DNA from 2 places in the Alkalihalobacillus sp. MEB130 genome. Region 1 is predicted to be linked to the other one. Evidence: a T-box and tRNA genes for the amino acid it is inferred to sense, from the RefSeq annotation. Region 1 holds a T-box; the other holds one or more tRNA genes.
The links. The T-box of region 1 lies ahead of ileS (isoleucine--tRNA ligase). A T-box ahead of a tRNA ligase gene usually reads a tRNA of that ligase, here a tRNA-Ile.
Positions count from the first base shown of each region.

Region 1 (11,285 bases):
AATTAGAGCTGCAAACTTGCCAATGAAGGAAAAGATAACAGCAAGGACCGCAGCACCGCCTATTACAAACACACTAAACACTCGTGTAATCGCTAATACTCCAATATTTTCTCCATATGTTGTATTCGGAGGCCCGCCTATGAAGGAAGCAATCATTGTCGCTACACCATCTCCTAAAATGGATCTGTGTAAACCTGGCTTTTTCACAAAATCTTTTCCAACTACTTTACTAAGAACCATTTGGTCTCCAATATGCTCTGCAATTGTTACAACAGCTACAGGGACCATAATAAAAGCGATTTCCCAGGAAAATGAAGGAACATAGGTTACAAACGGCACTAACACATCTGGCGTTGCAAACCAGTTAGCATCACGAACCGGTTGCCAATCAACTAATCCTAAAAACAATGCTGTTATATACCCACCGACAATCCCGAACATAATTGGTACGAGACTGAAAAAACCCTTAAAGAACATAGATGCAAGCACGGTAATTGTTAATGTAATGAGAGCGACAATAAAGTGCGTTGTCGAATACTCACCTGAAACTGGTTCGTTCATTGCCATGTCAATAGCTACCCCTGCTAGACCTAACCCGATTACCATAATAACTGGCCCTACTACAATTGGTGGTAAGAATCGCATGATGGATTGCACTCCATACGCTTTAATAATAAGAGCGATCAACCCATAAACCAATCCAGCTAGAAAGCTTCCGATCATGGCCCCTTCAGGACCATTTAACGATGAAGCCGCGATGATCGGTGCAATGAAAGCAAATGATGAGCCTAAGTAAGCTGGAACCTGCCCTTTTGTAACTAAAAGATACGCTAACGTTCCTAATCCACTTGAAAGAAGAGCAACTGCAGGACTTAAACCTACTAAATAGGGAACAAGGATGGTTGCTCCAAACATCGCAAACAAATGTTGCAAACTTAATACGATCCATTTATCTAATCTTGGCACTTCTCGGATGCCTACTTCTTTTGTCTCTACTGCCATATCTGTTCCTCCTAAAACTTCAACAAAAAAACTCTTTGCTTTAAGGCAAAGAGGTTCAATTCTTTCTAACCATATAAGATTAGAAAGCTTGACCCTCTTACTAGCCTCACTGGACTACCTTAAAGAGGTATTTTATTATTTTGTTCAATTGTTACTTCATCTGTTGAATCGACTTCACTTAAATTTGCAACAATTTTTTCGCTTTTTGATGTTGGAACGTTTTTCCCAACATAATCAGGACGAATTGGTAACTCTCTATGTCCACGATCAATCAAAACAGCCAATTGAATTTGTTCCGGCCTGCCAATATCAATAAGCGCATCTAAAGCAGCTCTAACCGTTCTTCCTGTGTAAAGAACATCATCAATTAAAATAACTTTTCGGTTACTAATATCGACTGGGATATCTGTACCTTGTAGAATTGGTTCTTCGGAAGGTGTTTTTACTGTTAAATCATCTCGATAAAGTGTTATATCAATTTCTCCTACAGGAATTTTTTCACCTTCAATTTTCTCAATTCGCTCAGCTAGTCGCTTTGCAAGATAAATTCCACGAGTTTTAATTCCAACAAGAATACAATTATCAATACCTTTATTGTGCTCAATTATTTCATGAGCAATACGAGTTGTTGCTCTTCTGATTGCTTGTTCATCTAAAATGACTCTCGACATTCTTTCCACCTCCATTTTTTCCAGAAACGAAAAAACTCTCATGCCACTATAGACATGAGAGGATTAGTACGTAAGGGAATATAGACGTTACTACGTCTGTTCCAATTACTCCGTTTCCTTCTCAGCCTCACGGGACTAAGTTAAAGGACTATTAAATTCTTTCTATAGTATGACCTATGATGAATATAATGTCAACAAGTTTTATTGACTTCGTAATTGCAATAATACTTGTTCCATATCTTTTGGAAGCGGAGCTTCAAAAACCATTTCTTCCCCTGTTTTAGGATGAGAAAAACCAAGAACTGCTGCATGAAGGGCTTGTCCTTCAATATCCAGCGTCTTTTTCTTTGGTCCGTATTTCGGATCTCCAGCTAATGGATAACCAATATATTTCATATGAACCCGGATTTGATGGGTCCTACCCGTTTCCAACTCACATTGAACATATGTGTACTTCTCAAACGTTTCAAGAACTGTAAAATGCGTTACGGCATCTCGGCTATTCTCTTCTGTTACCGTCATGCTTTGACGATCTTTTTTATCTCGTCCAATTGGTGCATCAACCGTACCATGTTGATGTGGAATAATCCCATGCACAATCGCTTTATATAGTCGGCGAGTAGTTTTCGCTTTTAATTGGTCAACTAAAGATTCATGAGCTTGATCGTTTTTAGCTACCATAATTAAACCAGACGTGTCTTTATCAATCCGGTGAACAATCCCTGGTCTTATCACTCCATTAATGCCTGATAAATCCTGACAATGATACATTAAAGCATTTACTAAGGTACCTGAATAATGACCTGGAGCTGGATGAACCACCATCCCTCTAGGCTTATTAATAACAATTACATCCGCATCTTCGTAAACAACATCTAATGGAATGTTTTCTGCTTCCACTTGTAACTCCTCAACATCAGGAATGTCTAAAGTGATTACATCCCCCTCGCTAACTTTATAATTGCTTTTTACTTTTTGATTGTTTACTTTTACATGATCATCCTTAATCCATAACTGCACTTGAGTTCGTGACCATTTCCCGTCCATGGTTAAGAACTTATCAATACGTAATGACGCATGATCAAGTGAAACTGTCCATTCAAATTGTTCCATTACTTACTCTCCTTCTTCAATTTACGCTCATCATTTATCATTTTCACAAACAATAACCCTACTCCAACACATAAAGCTGCATCTGCTACATTAAAAATGGCAAAATTATAACCGAATATGTATGTATCTACAAAATCAACTACTTCTCCTCGGAATAGACGATCAATAAAATTGCCAATTGCTCCCCCGAGCAATAATGCTAAAGAGATCCCAAATAAACGACTGTTCTTGGCTTCTTTCTGCATATAATAGACGATCCCAATAATAACAATGGTTGTAATGATATAAAAGAACCACATTTGACCTTGAAGAATTCCAAAAGCAGCGCCTTTATTTCGGTGTGATGTAATATAAAAAACTTGCTCTATTACAGGAATTCGTTCTCCAATAGCCATTTGTGTATCAACAATCCATTTCGTTAGTTGATCAACTATAATAACAAGAAGAGCGATAAGATAATATCTCAACATAATTCCCCCATTCTGTGCCTACTTGATACGTAAAGCATTATAGCACAAAAAGAGGGGGATGACCCCCTACTTTCCGTTCAAGTATTGGTCGTAGTGAACATTCCTCTCAAAAGTAACATCTTCATCCCCTGTATAGCCTTCAATTCCAGTTGAAAGGAAACCTTCTATCTCTTCAACATAACCAATGAGTTCACCATTTTCATCTAAAGATGAATCTTCAAATGTCATTGAATTCTCGTTAAATTCTGCTACGGATTGATAAGCATCCTCTGCATCAAATTGTGTTTCATGATCATCATGATCAAAATTGAATTTTTCAAACCCTTCAAGAACATCTTCCTCAGGAGGCCTATCATCAGTAATTCGATTGTCTACAGCGCCCACAACAGCTCTAGCAGCTGGATTGGCTTCTAAACGCTCGTATGGAATTACCTGCCCTGTCACTTCACAAATACCAAAGGTACCATTTTCAAATTTGGCTAATGCATGTTCTATTTCTTCATGCTCTCTCTCGACTTGTTCTAAAAGTGCAAAATCTTTCTCACGCTCATATAGGTCTGTAGCAGTATCGGCTGGGTGATTATCATACTGAGATAACTCTCCGGTGGAAAAGGAAAGCGTTCGAGACTGCTCTTCTTTAAAGTGGTCATTTATTCGTTTTTCTAATTCAGATTTCCGCTCCAGTAACTGTTGTTTTATTTGTGTATAATCTGTCATTTTCATCTCCCCCATAACAAATCGCGCTACTATATAGGCGCTCCTTCTTATTGTGACCAACAGATGGAGATATAGCCAACACAACATTTGTCAAAGTAAGAAAAAGAGGTGTTCCAAAAATCTGATTCCGACTTTTGGAACACCCCGAAAGAAATAAACATTTATCATACTGGTTACGTGTTTATATTAGCTATTCACGTAATGTTTTTTAACCGTTTCTGCACAAGAAGTACACAGTCCAGAATGCTCTTGGTCAGTTCCTACTGTTTCAGAAACAACCCAACAACGCTCACACGTTTCGCCTTTAGCAGACTCAACAACAATCGCTAATTGTTCAAACACAACCGCATCCGATGGGGCTTCACTAACGTCTCCCGCTAATGTTACGTTAGAGACAATAAATAATTTTTCAAGTTGTGAAATTCCTTTAAGTAATTCTGCCACTTCACCACTTGAATAAAGCGTAATAGCCGCCGTTAATGACTTCCCAATTTTCTTTTCATTTCTAGCTTGCTCAAGAGCTTTTAAGACATCATCTCTTACAGCCATAAAATGATTCCATTTCGACTTTAGCTCTTCTACTTCACCAAAAGAAGTAACTGTTGGCATATCCGTTAACTGCACACTTTCTTCACTTACTGCCGGAATATGTTCCCACACTTCATCTGCCGTATGGCTTAAAATTGGAGAAACTAGTTTTGTTAAACTAACAAGAACTTCATACATCACGGTTTGAATCGCACGGCGAGCTGGATGGTCTGCATGCTCAATGTATAAAGTATCTTTCGCTAAGTCCATATAGAATGAACTTAATTCGATCGTACAGAAGTTATGAATGGTATGGTACACCGTAGAGAATTGATATTGATCATACGCTTGTTCAACCTTCTCAATCACTTCGTTTAACTTAACGAGCATAAATAGATCGACGTCTTTCAAATCTTTCACATAATGTTTCGCTGGATCAAAATCATGTAAATTTCCTAATAAGAATCGGAACGTATTACGAATCTTACGATAGGATTCCGATACTTGTTTTAAAATTTTATCTGAAACGCGTACATCTGCTTGATAATCTACAGAAGCTACCCATAAACGTAAAATATCAGCTCCAAGCTGCTTCATAACATCATTAGGAATCACAACATTCCCAATGGACTTACTCATTTTGCGTCCCTCACCATCAAGAGCAAATCCATGACTCAAAACACCTTTATATGGTGCTTTTCCTGTCACAGCAACACTTGTAGAAAGCGATGAGTTAAACCATCCACGGTATTGATCAGATCCTTCTAAGTAAAGGTCGGCCGGGCGTTGTAAGTCGTCACGTTCTTCTAGCACAGCTTGATGAGAGGAACCTGAATCAAACCAAACATCCATAATGTCCATTTCTCGAGTGAAAGTTCCATTTGGACTATGTTCAGATGTGAAACCTTCAGGTAACAATTGCGCAGTTTCCCACTCAAACCAAATATTGGATCCATGTTCACGGAACAAGTTCGACACATGATCGATCGTCTCATCTGTAATAATAGGCTCTCCGTTTTCACCATAAAAAACTGGAATTGGGACACCCCAAGCACGTTGACGAGAAATACACCAATCTCCACGATCGCGTACCATATTAAATAAACGAGTTTCTCCCCACTTTGGCATCCACTCTACCTCTTCAATCGCCTTTAGTAAATCCGTACGGAAATTTTCAATTGAAGCAAACCATTGAGCGGTTGCACGATATATAACGGGTTTCTTTGTACGCCAATCATGTGCATAAGAATGGGTAATAAACGTTAATTTTAGCAGAGCACCTAGTTCATCCAATTTTTCAGTAATTGGTTTATTTGCAGCATCATAAAATAGACCTTCAAATCCAGGTGCTTCTTCTGTCATATGCCCTTTATCGTCGACCGGACAGAGTACATCAAGTCCATACTTTTGTCCAACAATGAAATCTTCTTCCCCGTGACCTGGTGCTGTATGAACACAACCGGTACCAGCATCAAGCGTGACATGATCTCCACACATAATTAAAGAGTCACGACCATAAATCGGGTGTACTGCTTTTACGTACTCAATTTCTGATCCTTTAAACGTTTTTACAACTTCCACGTTTTCCCACTCAAATTCTTTTTGAAGTGTCTCAAGAAGACCAGCTGCAACCACGTATTTTTTTCCAGAAACAGCAACAACGTTGTAATCAAGATCTGGATGAACCGAAATACCAAGATTCGCTGGAATGGTCCATGGTGTCGTTGTCCAGATAATGATAGCCTCATCACCAGAAAGTACTTCATTTCCTTCTTTTATGTTAAAAGCGACATAAATGGAAGGCGAACGCTTATCTTGATATTCAATTTCGGCTTCTGCTAGTGCAGACTCAGAAGAAGGCGACCAGTAGACAGGTTTTTTCCCTTTATAAATATGGCCCTTTTTTGCCATTTCTCCGAACACTTTAATTTGTTGAGACTCATATGCCTTATCAAGAGTTATATATGGATTATACCAATCCCCACGTACTCCTAAGCGAATAAATTGCTCACGTTGACGATCAATTTGTGTTTTTGCATACTCTTCACATAATTTGCGAAACTCGGCAACGCTCATTGACTTACGGTCAACTTTACCACTCTTTGTAAGAGCAGTTTCAATTGGTAAGCCATGTGTATCCCATCCTGGAACATACGGAGCATGGAAACCACTCATTGACTTATAACGAACGATCATATCTTTAAGAATTTTATTAAGGGCGTGCCCCATATGAATATCTCCATTTGCATATGGAGGACCATCATGCAAAACAAATAAAGGTCTTCCCTTTGTACGATCTTGTACTTTTTTATAAATATCCATTTCGTTCCATTGTTCTTGTCTTTGCGGCTCGCGGTTTGGCAAGTTTCCTCTCATTGGAAACTCTGTTTTTGGCATTAATAGCGTGTCTTTGTAATCCATTAACGTTCTTCCTCCTAGTAACTATGAAATTGTTCGACAAATACAAAAAACTTCTCATCCCAAAAGGGACGAGAAGTTAACCCGTGGTACCACCCTGATAGAAAGCAAAAGCTTTCCACTCAATCATTCGTAACGGGAATAACTCGTTGCAGCCTACTTTAACTTTTCAGTGCAAAACTCAAGGGTGATTTTCCAATGTGAACGTGTTCAGGCTCACACCACCCCTGAATCGCTTCTCACGTTTTTAGTCATTGTACTCTTCCCTATCATTGTCTTTATCAACATTCATTTAATGATTATCATTATATGATAGCATGGCAAGAAGTGCAAGGCTCTCTCAAAAAAAGCGTTATGTCCGCTCTTCCATTAGTTCCTCTTCTTCTGTTACCTCATCCCAATCATCTGATTGAAGCATTTCTAACTGAGCTTCAATGAGCATTTTAAATCTCATCTTATAAACGGAAGCTTGCTTTTTCAACTCCTCCATATCCATCATCACTTTTCTTGATTTCATCAAGGAGTCGTTAATGATACGATCGGCATTCTTCTCTGCTTCTTTAACAATAAGCTGCGCTTCTTTTTGCGCACTCCGTCTAACTTCTTCGGCTGCTTCTTGCGCTACTAAAATGGATTTGTTTAATGTTTCCTCGATATTTTTAAAATGTTCCAGTTTTTCGTCAAGGTCCGTAACTCGTTCAAATAAATCCTTTTTTTCACGAAGAACAGCTTCGTAATCCTTAATGACTTGGTCCAAAAATTCATTCACTTCATCTTCATCATATCCACGAAACCCTCTAGTAAATTCTTTGTTATGGATATCCAAAGGGGTCAAAGGCATATAAGCCACCTCCAAGTTGTTAACATCATTTAGTCAAAAATGAACCTTTCAAATCCCTTGATTTTTACTGGCTCGCTTCTTTTATTTGTAATTTCGACACAGATTTCGAATTTCCTGCATTTTTTTATAAATCTCTTATTGTTTCTTTCCAAATCGAAGTCGATATTTCTCCTTTTTCGTCAAACCTTCAATCGCTATTATTTTTGCCCTTCCATATCCTCTGACCGATATGTAGTCCCCTGCTTCTAACGTAAAATCAGTTCGATCAACTGTTTTCCAGTTTACTTTTACTAATCCTTTTTCAATATAGGGCGACACTTTCGATCTTGATAACTTGTATATCTTAGCCATAATCACATCAAGTCTCATTGAAGAAGTCGTAGTGACATCTTCAATCCATTCATCTTTAGGTATAATGTGCTCAGATATTGGGATTCGATTCAAATGGACAGGGGCTTTTCCAATCGTTTGAACATTCATCTCTACATAATCAGAAATTTCTGACGCGATAATAATTTGAGCCACTCCATTATCGTTCAACGAAATATCTCCAAACTTCTCTCTCTTTATACCAATATTCATAATGGATCCTAAAATATCTCGATGCTGCAAAGTAACAAATTTAGATGGGTAGTCTATGGAAAAAAGGGTAAGATTAAAATCTTCGTCAGAGGTTTCTAAATAGGGCGGGGTTAAACGCAATCGACAACGCTCTGCATAACGAGAGCCTCCCGAAAAGGAGAGGCTCACATCTTCATCATGTCCAATTATAGTTCGTGCAATTTCTTGTTGGCGCGGATCTAGAAAATCAGTTAAACGATCTATATGTCTGTATTTGACATCTTCTTGCCACTCAATTACTTGGTCAACAAAGGGACGTTCTTCCTCACGAAAGTGCTGATAGATACTTATGGTTGCTCACTCCTAACTGCTAAATGCCAAAAAGGGCACGAACACCGCCACCCGCTAAGCGAAGTACGATAATAGCGACGATTGGAGAAAGATCAATCATTCCAAGGGGTGGAACAAATTTTCTAAATGGCTCTAAATATGGCTCAACGATTCGGCCAATAAATTGTCCAATTGATGATTCACGGGCGTTCGGAAACCATGACATTAGTATATAACCAATAATAAAGAAAGAATAAATATATAATGCTTGATGAAGTAATAATCCAATTGTTTGCAAAACATTCACCACCTTCTACTTGCTTCTATTCAAAATGCTCCTGCATCATTTCTGTAATTGTACCTGTAACATCTACATTATCAGGTGTACATAAAAAAATGTTTGAGCCTATCTTTTGAATGTCCCCCCCAATAGCATACACTGTTCCACTTAAAAAATCGACTACTCGTTTCGCTTGGTCATGAGAAATACGTTGTAAATTGATGATCACTGCTTTTCTATTTTTTAAATGATCAGCAATTTCTTGAGCTTCATCATACGTACGAGGCTCTTGTAATATTACTTTTGCTCCTTTTTGAACACTTTGTAAACTTACTACATTCTGAGGAGTTGGCCCACTTGCTGGTTGCTTTTGTTGGCTTCGCGAACGACGTTTTTGTTCTGGTTCGTCGTTTTCATAACGCTCGTCCACATACTCCTCAATTTCCTCATATTCATCTTCTAATTCAAAAAAACGTTTAAATTTTGACTTCATCCCCATTATTATTCTCCTCTCACTTCTGTTATTCTTTACCGACTAAAGCGGAACCAATCCTGATAAACGTTGCACCTTCTTCAATAGCTACATGATAGTCATTGGACATTCCCATTGATAGTTCTTTACATGGTGCATGCGCTAGTTCTAATTCTTGAACAGAGTCACGAATTTCTCTAAGCTTTCTAAAAATTGGTCTAGTTAATTCAGGATCATCATAAAAAGGCGCCATTGTCATTAACCCCACAATTACAATTCGTGGATAGTCAGCTAGGTCATTTATAAACGGAATAACTTCTCCTGGAGTAAGTCCCGACTTAGATTGTTCTCCAGAGACATTAACTTGAACAAAACATTTCATCACTTGTCCATCTTCTAGTCGCTTGTCCAATTCTTTTGCTAGAGAAAGCCGGTCAAGAGAATGGAGATACTCAAACTTCCCTGTAATCTCTTTCACTTTCCTTGATTGCAATGATCCAATGAAATGCCAAATTCCCCGATCACCGAGGCCGTTCCATTTTTGAACAGCCCCCTCGGTCCGATTTTCTCCAATATGTAACAACCCTGCATCGAGAGCTTCCGCCGTTGTTTCCATACTTACATATTTCGTTACGGCTACAATTTGGACCGATGAAGGATCACGATTGCAGCTCTCACATACATCATTTATTTTTTTTTGCAATTGACTAAACCTTTCTTTCACAGTCATCGTCATTCACCATCCAGTCTTAATCCAATAAAACTCATTAATCTCCCTGTCTTACCACTTTCAGCCCGATGTGAAAACATTCTCTTATCTTCCGCTGTGCAAATAGCTGATACAAGTACTTTAGACTCTTGAACCCCAGCTTCAATTATTAACTGTTTGTTTACTTCTCTTAGATCCAGAAAAAATTTCTGATCACGCGAAGGATTATATGGTTTATAAGGAAGGTCCTCAGGCCAAACTTTATCTACTTCCGCTATCACTTTTTCGTCAACTTCATAAGCTTGTTGACTTATGCACGGACCAATTGCAACATGAATATCTTCTAAGGGGATCCCTTCATTTTCTGCCCACATTGTTATCATCCCAGAAGCAATGTTTTGAACCGTCCCACGCCAGCCGGCATGTGCAAGTCCTACTGCATTATAATGTGGTGCATAAAAGTATAAAGGGACACAATCAGCATATAAGCTAGTCAATAGTATGTTTTTTTCTAATGTGTATATTCCATCTGTACTTTTAATTGCTGTTTCAATGCTTTCACTACCTAATCCTACATCATTATTAGTTACTTTTTTAATAGTCGCTTCATGAACCTGTTCAGTCCCAACCCATCTAGTTAGCTCCATATTGAGATCAGATGCTAATAGTGACCGATTACGTCTAACTACTTCAGGTTCATCCCCAACATGAAAGCCTAAGTTTAAGCTCGTATAAGGTGATTGACTGTTCCCGCCATTTCTCGTAGAAAATCCAGAAATGAGGCGAGGAAAAGCTTGATGCCATGGTTCAATTGATACATAGCGTTCACATTTTTGAATAAACGGTTCCATCTGCATCTCTCCTCTCCTCATTTTCATCAACTTTCCTTTGCAGGAAAACTTTTCATTATTTATATTTTAGCATATGAACACACTTACAAGAAACGACTTTCTTTTTATTCATCTTTTTCTCATTGTCGAAGGATGCTGTTCTTGGTTTTGCGGTGACCTACCATAATGATTAGGTACTTCAACTAAGATGACATCCGATCCGATACGAATGATATTTTTCCATGGAATAACAACCTCCTCCGATTCTTTCCCAAACAAACCCATCATTTTTCCAGAACTATTAATAACCAATGCATCAATCGCACCTGTTTTCAGATTTATC
Region 1 covers NZ_JAOANA010000002.1:153,821-165,105, forward strand. The annotation lists gene N0O92_RS02560 (solute carrier family 23 protein) at 1-1,002, opposite strand, end outside; gene pyrR (bifunctional pyr operon transcriptional regulator/uracil phosphoribosyltransferase PyrR) at 1,122-1,688, opposite strand; gene N0O92_RS02570 (RluA family pseudouridine synthase) at 1,875-2,786, opposite strand; gene lspA (signal peptidase II) at 2,786-3,253, opposite strand; gene N0O92_RS02580 (TraR/DksA C4-type zinc finger protein) at 3,323-3,973, opposite strand; gene ileS (isoleucine--tRNA ligase) at 4,160-6,922, opposite strand; T-box leader at 6,984-7,201, opposite strand; gene N0O92_RS02590 (DivIVA domain-containing protein) at 7,272-7,760, opposite strand; gene N0O92_RS02595 (YlmH family RNA-binding protein) at 7,896-8,510, opposite strand; gene N0O92_RS02600 (YggT family protein) at 8,692-8,949, opposite strand; gene N0O92_RS02605 (cell division protein SepF) at 8,975-9,430, opposite strand; gene N0O92_RS02610 (YggS family pyridoxal phosphate-dependent enzyme) at 9,453-10,133, opposite strand; gene pgeF (peptidoglycan editing factor PgeF) at 10,136-10,963, opposite strand; gene N0O92_RS02620 (YlmC/YmxH family sporulation protein) at 11,072-11,285, opposite strand, start outside.

Region 2 (11,285 bases), on a different contig from region 1:
CAGCCTTTTGGCCACGCAGTACTTCTTCATATTGCAATTCTAGAAAACTTGTTCCAACAAAATCAGAACGATCATATCCTCTAGATAAATAATAATCGGCTTTTTCTCTAGGAATAGATCCGGTTGAGCCAAACAAACTACGTAACGATTCTCCATAAACATAATTTCTACGTGAATCTCTTAAAATATCAATTCCTGGCAATCGATATAAATTTTCACTCAATTTATGGGCTTCCTCTACCGTTATGCCTCGTTTAATTCGCTGTGGACTATTTGCATAACCTCGAGACATTTCGCGGTATATAGCTAAAATTCGTAAATCTTTTTCTGTTAATGCTTCAATCTCTTCACTAGAAATACGTTCAACTTCTAATCTATATTCTTCTGTTGTACTCCCTAACTCATTTCTTTCTTCCCTACTTACAAGCTCGTATCTTTCCTCAGGGCTCATTTGCATTAAAATATAGTCTTGTTTATCTCGCTCTGTAATTCGTTCTATTTCAATATCAATTAAGCTTTCTAAATCCTTTGCAATACTAAGCATTGTTTCTGAACTTGTTGCTCGCGATGGGTTTGTGTATGTAACGGATAACTCTAGTTCATTGTCAACAATTACATGTCCAAAGCGATCATACATAAGTCCTCTTGGTGCATCGATTCTCGCTGTTGTGTTACTCGTTCTTTCCAGTTCTTTAACAAACTCTTGCCCTTCTACAATCTGCACAACTCCTAATCGAAGGATGAGAGCAGAAAATAATACAAAAACAGCAAAGAAGAGAACATTTAACCGAGCTGGAACGTGATGTTTCTTTTTACGCTTTGATGTTCTTTCCACCTTGGAAGTTCCTCCTAAATATTATTCTTTTTCCCCAATAGAATAGGCACCTAAAAAGGTGCCTAGATTAATTTCAAAAATTTGTAACCCGCGTATGCCGTTGCTTCAGTTGTTTCATGAACCTACACTCGTAGGTGGGTGTTCGCAGAAACCCATTCAGCGTCCAGAATATACTGGCATGCTGGCAACGTCTCAATATAGAACTCCCTTAAAAAAATCAAGGTTCGAAACAAGGTGAAGCTGACTAACACGGCAGGATACGTTTGTTACATTTATTATATCATATCTAAAATGGTTGTCAAAAGAGAATAGATCAAAATCATACACTTGATCCTCCCCCACCTGTTGGGTCGCCTTCTCCTCCTTTTTGTCTCGCAAAACTGTAACTTTCTCCCCCTTTATTCTCTTTAAAATGGACATGTCTAACGAAGAAGTAAATTAAGGCATGTCCTGCACCTAAGACGAGCAGAAGTATCGGAATTCCACGTTCTTCTGAAAATAACGTAACAGTGGCCAAGAAAGCTAGTACCGAAACAATTCGTCCAGAGTTGACAAAGAGTTCCCTAACCACAATATACTCTACTCTCATTTCTGCCGCCTTCCACCCTTTTCCAATAACATCGAATGTAAGGGATACATATGGAACAAGTAGCATTGGATAAGCAAGCGAAACAACAACTCCATATGTAATTAATTTTGCGAACGACAATTCTCCAAGTACAATGATGAAGATCGCACCATACAGTATTAAACCCCCGATTAAAATTAATCGTTTTCTAAAATTAGGTTTTATCATTCTTGTAATGACGTAATATGCAACGAATTGAGTAGCAGAAGCCACCAACCCATATGTACCAATGGCTAGTTCGCTTCCAGTTGCAATATAAACCCAAACTGTTATCACAAAAACAAAAGTACCCTCTCGCAATCCTTGGAAAAAGTGCGCTCGTGTAATCTGCTTCCAGTTTGGATTATTCTTTCTCTCTTTTAAAATTTTCACAAAATAGAAATTCCCTTCGGCTGATCGACGCTTTAACATAAAACTCATTAATACAGCGGCTAAGAACAACGCAAGAGAAATCGCAAATATAATGGTATAGCCTGTAAATTGCTCCATCCTTGTAATAATGAAACCGGAAAGAATCGGCCCTATCATTCCTGCAAAAGAAGTTAATAAGCCTAAAAACCCATTAAAAAAGTCTCTTGTCTCAGGTTCAGTTATTTCAAATGTAAGAACATTAAATGCGAGCCAATAAAAACCAAATCCTGTCCCTATTAAAACCCCCAGTAACAGCAAATATTCATTTGCATTCTCTCCTAAAAACAAAACTGTGGAGAAAAAAATAGCAAGTGCGATGACACCCGCTCTCAGTACAATAACTCGATCAATCTTTTTTGCCACTTTTCCAGCAAGAATAAAAGCAAATGGCTGCATGACAACTGATCCTAAATTATATAGAGCAATATCGACAAATTCACCTGATTGTTTCCATAAATAAACATTAACAAATGTGTTTGACAAGGCAATACTTAATGCATAGAGCCCACCGATGATGAGCAAAAGCTTTAAATCCCTCGTCACCTCTATATCACCAATCACTTTCTTTACCAATACCTTATTCACCGACTCCACCACCCTCACATAGTAGTGTGTCACCTGAAAAACCGGTTATACAAAAAAAAACCTAAAGGTAAGGTTCCTTTAGGTTCTTTTGCATAAGTGCTTTTAATTATTTTGCTGACTCATAGCGTTTTGATACTTCGTCCCAGTTAACCACGTTCCAGAATGCATTAATGTAGTCTGGACGACGGTTTTGGTAATTTAAGTAGTATGCATGCTCCCAAACATCAAGACCTAGGATTGGAGTCTTCCCTTCCATTAATGGTGTATCTTGGTTTGGTGTACTAGTTACTGCAAGCTTGCCACCATCTACTACTAACCAAGCCCAGCCAGAACCAAAACGGTTAGCACCAGCGTTCGCAAATTCTTCTTTAAATGCATCAAGGCTTCCAAAAGTTGAATTGATTGCATCAGCCAACTCACCTGTAGGAGCTCCGCCTCCATTTGGACTTAGAATTTGCCAGAAGAAAGTATGGTTAGCATGACCTCCACCATTATTACGAACAGCACCACGAATATCTTCTGGTACAGCATCTAGATTAGAAACTAACTCTTCAATGCTCTTGTTCGCAAGATCGTCATGACCTTCAAGCGCTGCGTTAAGCTTTGTAATATAAGTATTATGGTGTTTGCCGTGATGAATATTCATAGTTGCCTCGTCAATATGTGGTTCTAGTGCGTTTGCTGCATAAGGTAATTGTGGTAATTCATAAGCCATAATAAATTTCCTCCTCTAAGTACGTTAAATTATTTGTCGGAGTATGTACCCCAAAAAAACATAGACTTTAGCAACATTTTTGTTTCATAAGTCTTTCAATTCATACATTACCAAATTTTGAGCATTGTTGCAACGATAATGCTCACGAAAAATTTAGTCATGTAAACACTCTTACTCTACCCTTACATGATATGGAATAAACACGCTTTGTCATAACAAAAAAGCTAGTACATAAACATATACAATCAAAAGCTACAAATAACGGAGGAATCAAATGAATTGGTGGGAAGCATTGATAATTGGGTTTATACAGGGGATATCAGAATTTTTACCGATTTCAAGTACCGCACTTATGCTTATTGTTCAAAGACTTCTCGACATCCCCATTGGTGAAAACTTCAAGCTTGCATTTGAAACCTTTTTGCATATCGCTTCTGTGCTAGCTGTTATTGTTTACTTTCGACAAGAGGCAACAAAAATCCTTTACGATTTTTGTTCATACCTTGTAAAGAAAGAAGATAGAGCTCGCACTAATTATAGATTTGTTCTTTTACTTATTATTTCGACTTTTATAACCATTTTAGTTGGAAATTTCATTGAAGGAGTACTTGGTGATCAGATGACAACGCCTGCTACAGTAGGAGTTTCTCTTATTATTACAGGTTTATCTTTAATTTTAATTGAGCATGGATTAAAAGTTGGATCTAGGGGACTTTCCAAGCTGAATTGGAAGGATGGAATCATCATTGGAATTGGGCAAGCTTTGTCCTTAGTACCAGGGATTTCTCGTACAGGTAGCACCTTATTTACCGCTCTTTGTCTTGGTTTAAATAAAGAGACAGCCCTTCGTTACTCCTTTTTTCTTTCCATTCCCGTTTTTCTTGGAATGACCATTTTAAAAACTCCTGAACTAATAAGAAGCTATACAGAGATAAGCTTACCCTCCTTAGTCATAGCATTTTTATCATCATTTCTATTTGCATTAATCGGAATTAAATGGTTTATTGTTATGTTACAAAATACAAGACTCACTTATTTTGCTTTTTATTGTATTGGACTCGGTATCATTACATGGAGTTATATTTAATAAAGGCTGAGGAAGAACTATTTCATAGCAACAATCTTTACGAAAACAGCGTTAATAAAACAGCATGCAAAAAAAGACCTCAAAATGAGGTCTTAAAGTTTCATCATATGTAAAAACAATGGCGGAGGAAGAGGGATTCGAACCCCCGCGCGGTTTAACCCGCCTGTCGGTTTTCAAGACCGATCCCTTCAGCCGGACTTGGGTATTCCTCCGCATAAAAAAAGCTAATTGTAAATGGTGGACCCTGTAGGACTCGAACCTACGACCGATCGGTTATGAGCCGACTGCTCTGACCAACTGAGCTAAGGGTCCTCTATGGGGCGACTGATGGGAATTGAACCCACGAATGTCGGAATCACAATCCGATGCGTTAACCACTTCGCCACAATCGCCGTAACATATTTAAATAAAAGTAGCGGCGGAGGGAATCGAACCCACGACCTCACGGGTATGAACCGTACGCTCTAGCCAGCTGAGCTACGCCGCCATATGTTTGGCTCCACAGGTAGGACTCGAACCTACGACCGATCGGTTAACAGCCGATAGCTCTACCACTGAGCTACTGTGGAACGACAATTAAGGACAAGAATTATATTACCATGCACTTTCTAATGAGTCAACACTTATTAGAAAAAATGTTATTTGACAAAAAAGAGCATTTATTTGGCACTGATATAACTTACCACACATCAAATTATTAGACAAGCATAATTTCATTAAAAGACCAGTGTCCCACTTACTTTGGACACTGGTCTCCTTTAGATTAGTAATTGTCTTCTCCTATAACTGCTTCAGCAATATTCACTGAATGATCACCAATTCGTTCAAGGTTACTTACAATATCAACAAAAACGATCCCCGCTGAACCGGAACATTTTCCATCATTGACTCGCTGTATGTGCTGCTTTCTAAGTTTTCTTTCCATTTTATCTATCTTTTCTTCTTTTTCAAGCACCGAACGAGCCATATCACTATCAATTAGTTCAAGCGATTGGATGGCTTCTCTTAACGTTGAGAGTGTTAACTCCGACATTTCTCGAAGATCATCCAATGCTGTTTCTGAAATATGAACCTTATTGACTTTCTGATAATCCTTCAGTTCTACGATATTCTCTATATGATCACCGATGCGTTCAATATCGCGTACGGTATCCATTAACATTGAATGTAGTTTTGAATCATGTGCCGAAAGAGATCTTGAGGAAATTTGTATTAAATAATCAGTGATTTTCCGATCTAGATTATTGATTGCTTCCTCAAACTGTATGGACATTTCAGCATGTCTTTTTTGACCAGTTTCAAGATATTGACTTACTTCATATAATCCTCTCTCTGAAAATTCAGCCATACGCAATACCTCTTGTTTTGCTTGTCCAAGCGCAATAGCTGGTGAACTTCCAATAAATCGAGGATCTAGATGTTTCGCTTTATATTCAATGCTAAATTCTTCACCTGGTACTAGCTTTGTTACAATAATTGCCAATATCGCCACAAACGGCAGTTGAATTAGCGTATTGGATACATTAAAGATTCCATGTGCAAATGCAATCGTCATTGGTCTATTTAGACCTAGCTCAACAGCAAGAAAACTAATGAGCTGAAAGAAAAACGGATAAACAATTAACACAATGATTGTACCTATTAAATTAAATATAACGTGCGTAAGTGCTGCTCTTTTTGCAGCTACTGAAGCTCCTATTGCTGCTAAAATTGCGGTGATAGTCGTTCCAATGTTATCTCCAAATAAAACAGGCAAAGCCGCATCTAATCCCATTGCACCTTGTTCATATAACTGTTGCAACAGACCAATTGATGCGCTCGAACTTTGAACAGCAACTGTAAAAATCGTACCAATTAGGACACCAAGTAATGGATTTTCACTCATACTTACCGTCAGTTCCGCAAACGCCTCTAATTCTCGAAGAGGTTTTAATCCAGTTCCCATTAATTCTAAACCATAAAATAAAGCTCCAAATCCAAAAACAACTTGACCATAGTTATTTACTTTTTTCGCTTTTATGAAGAAAATTAATGCTGCACCAACTGCGATAATAGGCAACGCATAAGCAGAAATTTTAATTCCAATAATAAATGCCGTCACCGTTGTACCTATGTTTGCTCCCATAATGACCCCTATTGCTTGCTTCAAAGTCATGAACCCAGCATTAACAAGGCCAATCGTTAAAACGGTTGTACCGGTACTCGTTTGTAGGAGGACCGTTACAAATAAACCTGCAAACACACCCATTACCGGATTCGTTGTAAATTTATCAAGCACATCACGTAAACCTTCCCCTGCAACCTTTTGCAGGCCATCCCCCATGTATTTAATACCAAAAAGGAAAATACCTAGTCCACCAAAAAACATGAACAAGAGCGTTTGTAAATCCACCAATCCTCATCCCTTCATCTCATAAGTCAAATACTCATCCAACTTTCGACAAACATCAACATTAAACACCCTGTCTATTATTAAGCATTTATGAATGGTTTGTAAACCATAAATTATTAAGAAATGCTCTTTATTTAAAATTAATATAAAAAAGTCATAAAACGAAGGAGCTCTGTGAAACAATGATAGCTATTTCAGGTTCGATTCGTTAAAATAACGATGAGTGAGAAGCACATTCTTTATTCTCACTGAAAGAGAGGATCAGCTAATGAGTTATTGGGAATGGTTTTTCAAAAGCTTTTATAACAGAAAAGCTATTGCATATAGTCGCTTTAGACCAATTACAACCACAATAGGGTATGTACTATTTATTATTTTTCTTGCAAGTATTCCTTATTTTATTTCTTTAAACAGTTCGATTATTACAAGTATTAACCAGTTAAATCGTACATTACAGCATGATTTACCAAATTTTCATGTGAGCGAAGGAAACTTATCTTGGGACGGAGAAGAGGCCTTTTTTGCTGAAGAATTCAATGAAGGATTCTTCTTAATTGACCCATCTAATACATTTTCTGAAACTGATTTAATTCAGTTAGATGAAGGAATTGCATTGCAACAAAGTGAATTTATTTTCGTATCTGATGGACAAACGCATTCGGTCTCGTATGTGCTATTAGGGTTACAAGAATTATCTAAGGAAGAGTTATCTAACAGAATCAGTCAATTACAAAATTTCCTTCCTATTTTGTTAATCATTATCACAAGCTTACTTTATGTCGGACTTGCCGGTTTGGGATTCCTTGGTATTTCAATATTAGCTTATTGTTCGCTTCTCATTAAAGGAAAACGCAGATTAGAATATCGTCACCTTTGGTCCATAACAGCCCACGCTCTTACATTACCTGTAATTGTCCTCTACTGGACCGATGTTTTGGTTATCCGTATTCCTTTTCTTGCATTTGTTGCATCAACTTTCTTAATTGTCCTATTAGCCGTACAGTCTATTCCTAGCATTAAGGCCCAAAAACAATAAAAAACCAAACGAAAGAAGCGAGCATATCAACCTACTCGCTTCTTTGTTCGTTCTCTTCTATGAGTTTAATAACTATTCTTGTACCATCAACTGAGACAACGACAACGTCTTGATTCGCTTCAATCCAACTCCCACCGCTAGTTGCACTGTATTGCTCACCTTCTAGTTCTACCGTACCTGTTGGACGAAAGGAACTAATTGTTCTTCCCCTTTTGCCAACCAGTTCATGATATTGATCATTAATCGAATTGTAACCGAGGTCTCCCGTTAACTTATCCTTTAGCGTCATTTTTGCCCATAAATTTCTAGATGGGAACACTTTTAGAAAAAGAGCCGAACTAAATCCCCCAACGATAAAACCCATTGAAACCAAAATTCCGTAAATAAAAGAAGGGGCAGGAACTGCTAAACCAATAATCATTAATACTACCCCTAATAGAGCAACCGTTCCGTCCGTTATCACTTTTCCATCGATAACGATTAATGCCAGACCTACTATATATAATATTACAACCCACAGTCCGACATCTCCAGTAATATGGTATGAGAAATACATGGCCATGATAGCGACCCCTAAAATAGCAAATAGTCCTTTTACTCGTACTAAAAGTTCTCCAATTAAAAACAAAGTTCCCAAAAATACAACGATAAATCCAACACTAGGTGAATCTAACCATTCCATTTTCCTTCCTCCTTTCTCTTGTTATTATTACGGATCATTGATTGAATCCGTTTCACTTCCTAACAAATAAAATAAGAGAGGGAATGCCCCCTCTCTTATTATGAACTAAATAAACCACGAAGGGAATCAATTAACCGGTTAATTAAATCAAGAAAATTTCGGATAAAGCCTTGCGTCTCTTCACGATTTAAAAACTCTCCCAAATTATCACGCACCCTTGAAATTTGGTCCTGTACTTGATTCCAATCAATATTAAGGTCTTGCATTCTCATAAATAACGAAACCAACCCATTTAGTTCTTCATCTGTTAATGTAATACCTAGTTCAGCTGCAATACGTCGAATGAGATCCCGAAGATCACTTTCCGTTTCTACAGGATTATTTGCTATTTCTTCTTTGATTCGATTCATCAATTCAGTAGCTTCTTCCATTCCAATTGAATCACTTAATTCCCCTGTTCGGATTAATTCTTCATTGGCAATTTGCTTTTGCTCCTCAGGTATTTCAATATCAGCAGCAATTTCATATGCCTTAATTAATCCAGTTAAAGCAGCCGTTCCTGAAACTGCAATCGGAGCTGTAATGTAAATATCTGCATCTTCCACTCCTGCTGTTATTAATGCATTTAAATACATTTCATCAGAAACCCAATTAATATTGGTCGATTCAACAGCTAAGCCATCTCCCTCGTTACCAATTGTAATTTTTGATGAAGATAATGCATTCGTCCCAATTCTCGCAGCACTAATGTAATTACCCAGATATTGGTGCTCCTCTTCATTCGTTACGTATATAATTGTGTCATCTTGTGTTGCTCCCATTTCATTCAATAAAGCTTGTTTTTGTGACTCAGATAAATCTTCCCCTAAAGTGATAATGACATCTCCTGGGATCGCGTCCGCAACCACGAGCATCGGAAAAACAAGCGCTAATACCAGTATAAGAATCATTGACTTTTTCCAAAAGAACTTCATTTTAACATCTTCTCCTTTTATGACTATTACGATTGAATCGTTAAGCCCACACTCATTTATAAGACGAGTGCTATATTAATTAAGAAACACTTTTTTCGAAACAATAAAAAGGTGCTTTAGTCCCATTTTTCATTTAAATCCGTGAAAGATCAGTGACTGGACAATCATGGCCAAGCGGAAAACACTTCCAACTAACTAGCCAAATCAATATATTAACTGTTACAAAGAAGAAGGAAGTAAACAGCATCTGCTCTACATTGCTGATCCAGTATCCAAAGAGAAGGGGACCTAATGCTACTCCTAGGAAACGTAACATAGAATACAGTGAAAAAATAGTCCCTCTGTCCTGTTGTGAAACGATAGATGCTAGTGCTGAATTAGCCGCAGGCAAAACCATTCCTAATCCAATCGAATAGAGACTTAGAGAAAGAATAAACCAACTTAAGGAAGAGAGTATAATCATCATACATGTTCCCGTTGCCATTAAAGCTCCTCCATAAATAAAAGCACGTTTGTAGTTATTTTCATTTCCCTTTAATTTCCGAGCCGTTCCATATGATAATACCGTTAATAGTAGAAGAGGAAGCGCAAGAATGCCCCCATCCACTATAGACGAAAAGAAACCGTTCACTTCTAGTAAATAGGCTAAGTAAAATAAATAGCCAAATAACAAAAACATTCCTATAAAACCAGAAGTACAAATTGGTGTTAGCCATCGCCAATGATCCCTAAATAACTCTTTAAGTCGAACTAAGGTGCCTGATCTTTTATCATTTATTTTGTTAGCTCTTTGTCTTGGTTTTATGAAAATGGAAACACCTAAAAAAGCAAAAAGAGAAACCGCTAAATAGATAACGAAGCTATAATTCCAAGAAAAAAGTAAGACAAACCCACCAATTATAGGACTAATCACTTTTCCTGCTCCATTAAATACCTCTACCGTTCCTAAAGCCCGATTTCTTTGTTCTCCCTCGAAAACATCGGAAATGAATGCCATAGCTAACGGAGTGACACCACCTGCCCCAATTCCTTGAAAAACGCGGCCTACTAACATCCATTGAAATGCCCCCTCTATATGCATAACCATCGCCGAAATGGCCGCTATTACACATCCAATCATAATTAAAGGTAGTGCCAGAAGTGCCACTTTTTTTCTCCCAAATCGATCAGATAAGAAACCTCCCACCGGAACTAATAGAGCCGCTGGAATGGAAAAGCTAGTAAGTAACCACCCGCTTTCCACTGTGGTTATGCCAAGATCTGCTTGCATTTGCGGCAATAAGGGAATAAACATGGAATTCCCAATAACCATGATTAGCGGGAGAAGCCCTATAAAAAAAAGAATGTAACTAGGACGAGCATCCTTCATGTTATTCACTCCTTACACTTTTATTCCTTTTGATATGATTTTTGTAATATTGTCATATTCAACCAATAACTACATATACTTAAATTGAATGAAAAGGGAATGTAAAGGAGGACAAGCTCATGAAACGAATTGGAACGTTTTTCATCATCCTCGTTATCTTATACAGCACTTATTATGATCTAACTATCGGAACTTTACCCAATGGTCTTTCACAAACTGCTACTCCATCTCAACCGGAAGAGGTGCCTGAGTTGGAAGTGGAAGAAACGATCGTTGAAGAATTTGAGCCATTTCGCGAAATCACTGTAGAGCCTGGACATACCGTGTTATCTATTGTAGAACATATGCACGAAGGACCGATTTCAGCTTCAATTCAAGAAATCGTCCATGATTTTCAAACTTTAAATGGAGGAACAAAACCAGAGGAAATTCAAATTGGTAATACTTACCTTTTTCCTGTTTACTACTAATTTACATGCCTTAAATATTTTTTTATAAAAATCGTCTTCACTTTATCCTTGCCAAACAATTGTGGACATTGATAAAATGAAGGCGATTCTCTTTATGAGAC
Region 2 covers NZ_JAOANA010000016.1:57,415-68,699, forward strand. The annotation lists gene N0O92_RS16080 (peptidoglycan D,D-transpeptidase FtsI family protein) at 1-835, opposite strand, end outside; RNA gene ssrS (6S RNA) at 917-1,097, opposite strand; gene N0O92_RS16090 (MFS transporter) at 1,155-2,459, opposite strand; gene N0O92_RS16095 (superoxide dismutase) at 2,566-3,174, opposite strand; gene N0O92_RS16100 (undecaprenyl-diphosphate phosphatase) at 3,449-4,261, shown strand; tRNA gene N0O92_RS16105 (tRNA-Ser) at 4,381-4,473, opposite strand; tRNA gene N0O92_RS16110 (tRNA-Ile) at 4,497-4,573, opposite strand; tRNA gene N0O92_RS16115 (tRNA-His) at 4,578-4,653, opposite strand; tRNA gene N0O92_RS16120 (tRNA-Met) at 4,675-4,748, opposite strand; tRNA gene N0O92_RS16125 (tRNA-Asn) at 4,756-4,830, opposite strand; gene N0O92_RS16130 (Na/Pi cotransporter family protein) at 5,025-6,653, opposite strand; gene N0O92_RS16135 (DUF1189 domain-containing protein) at 6,922-7,689, shown strand; gene N0O92_RS16140 (NfeD family protein) at 7,721-8,371, opposite strand; gene N0O92_RS16145 (DUF1002 domain-containing protein) at 8,470-9,345, opposite strand; gene N0O92_RS16150 (MFS transporter) at 9,479-10,714, opposite strand; gene N0O92_RS16155 (nucleoside-diphosphate kinase) at 10,834-11,184, shown strand.
Region 2: it encodes a tRNA-Ile, which carries the amino acid that the T-box ahead of ileS (isoleucine--tRNA ligase) is inferred to sense. The anticodon was not compared.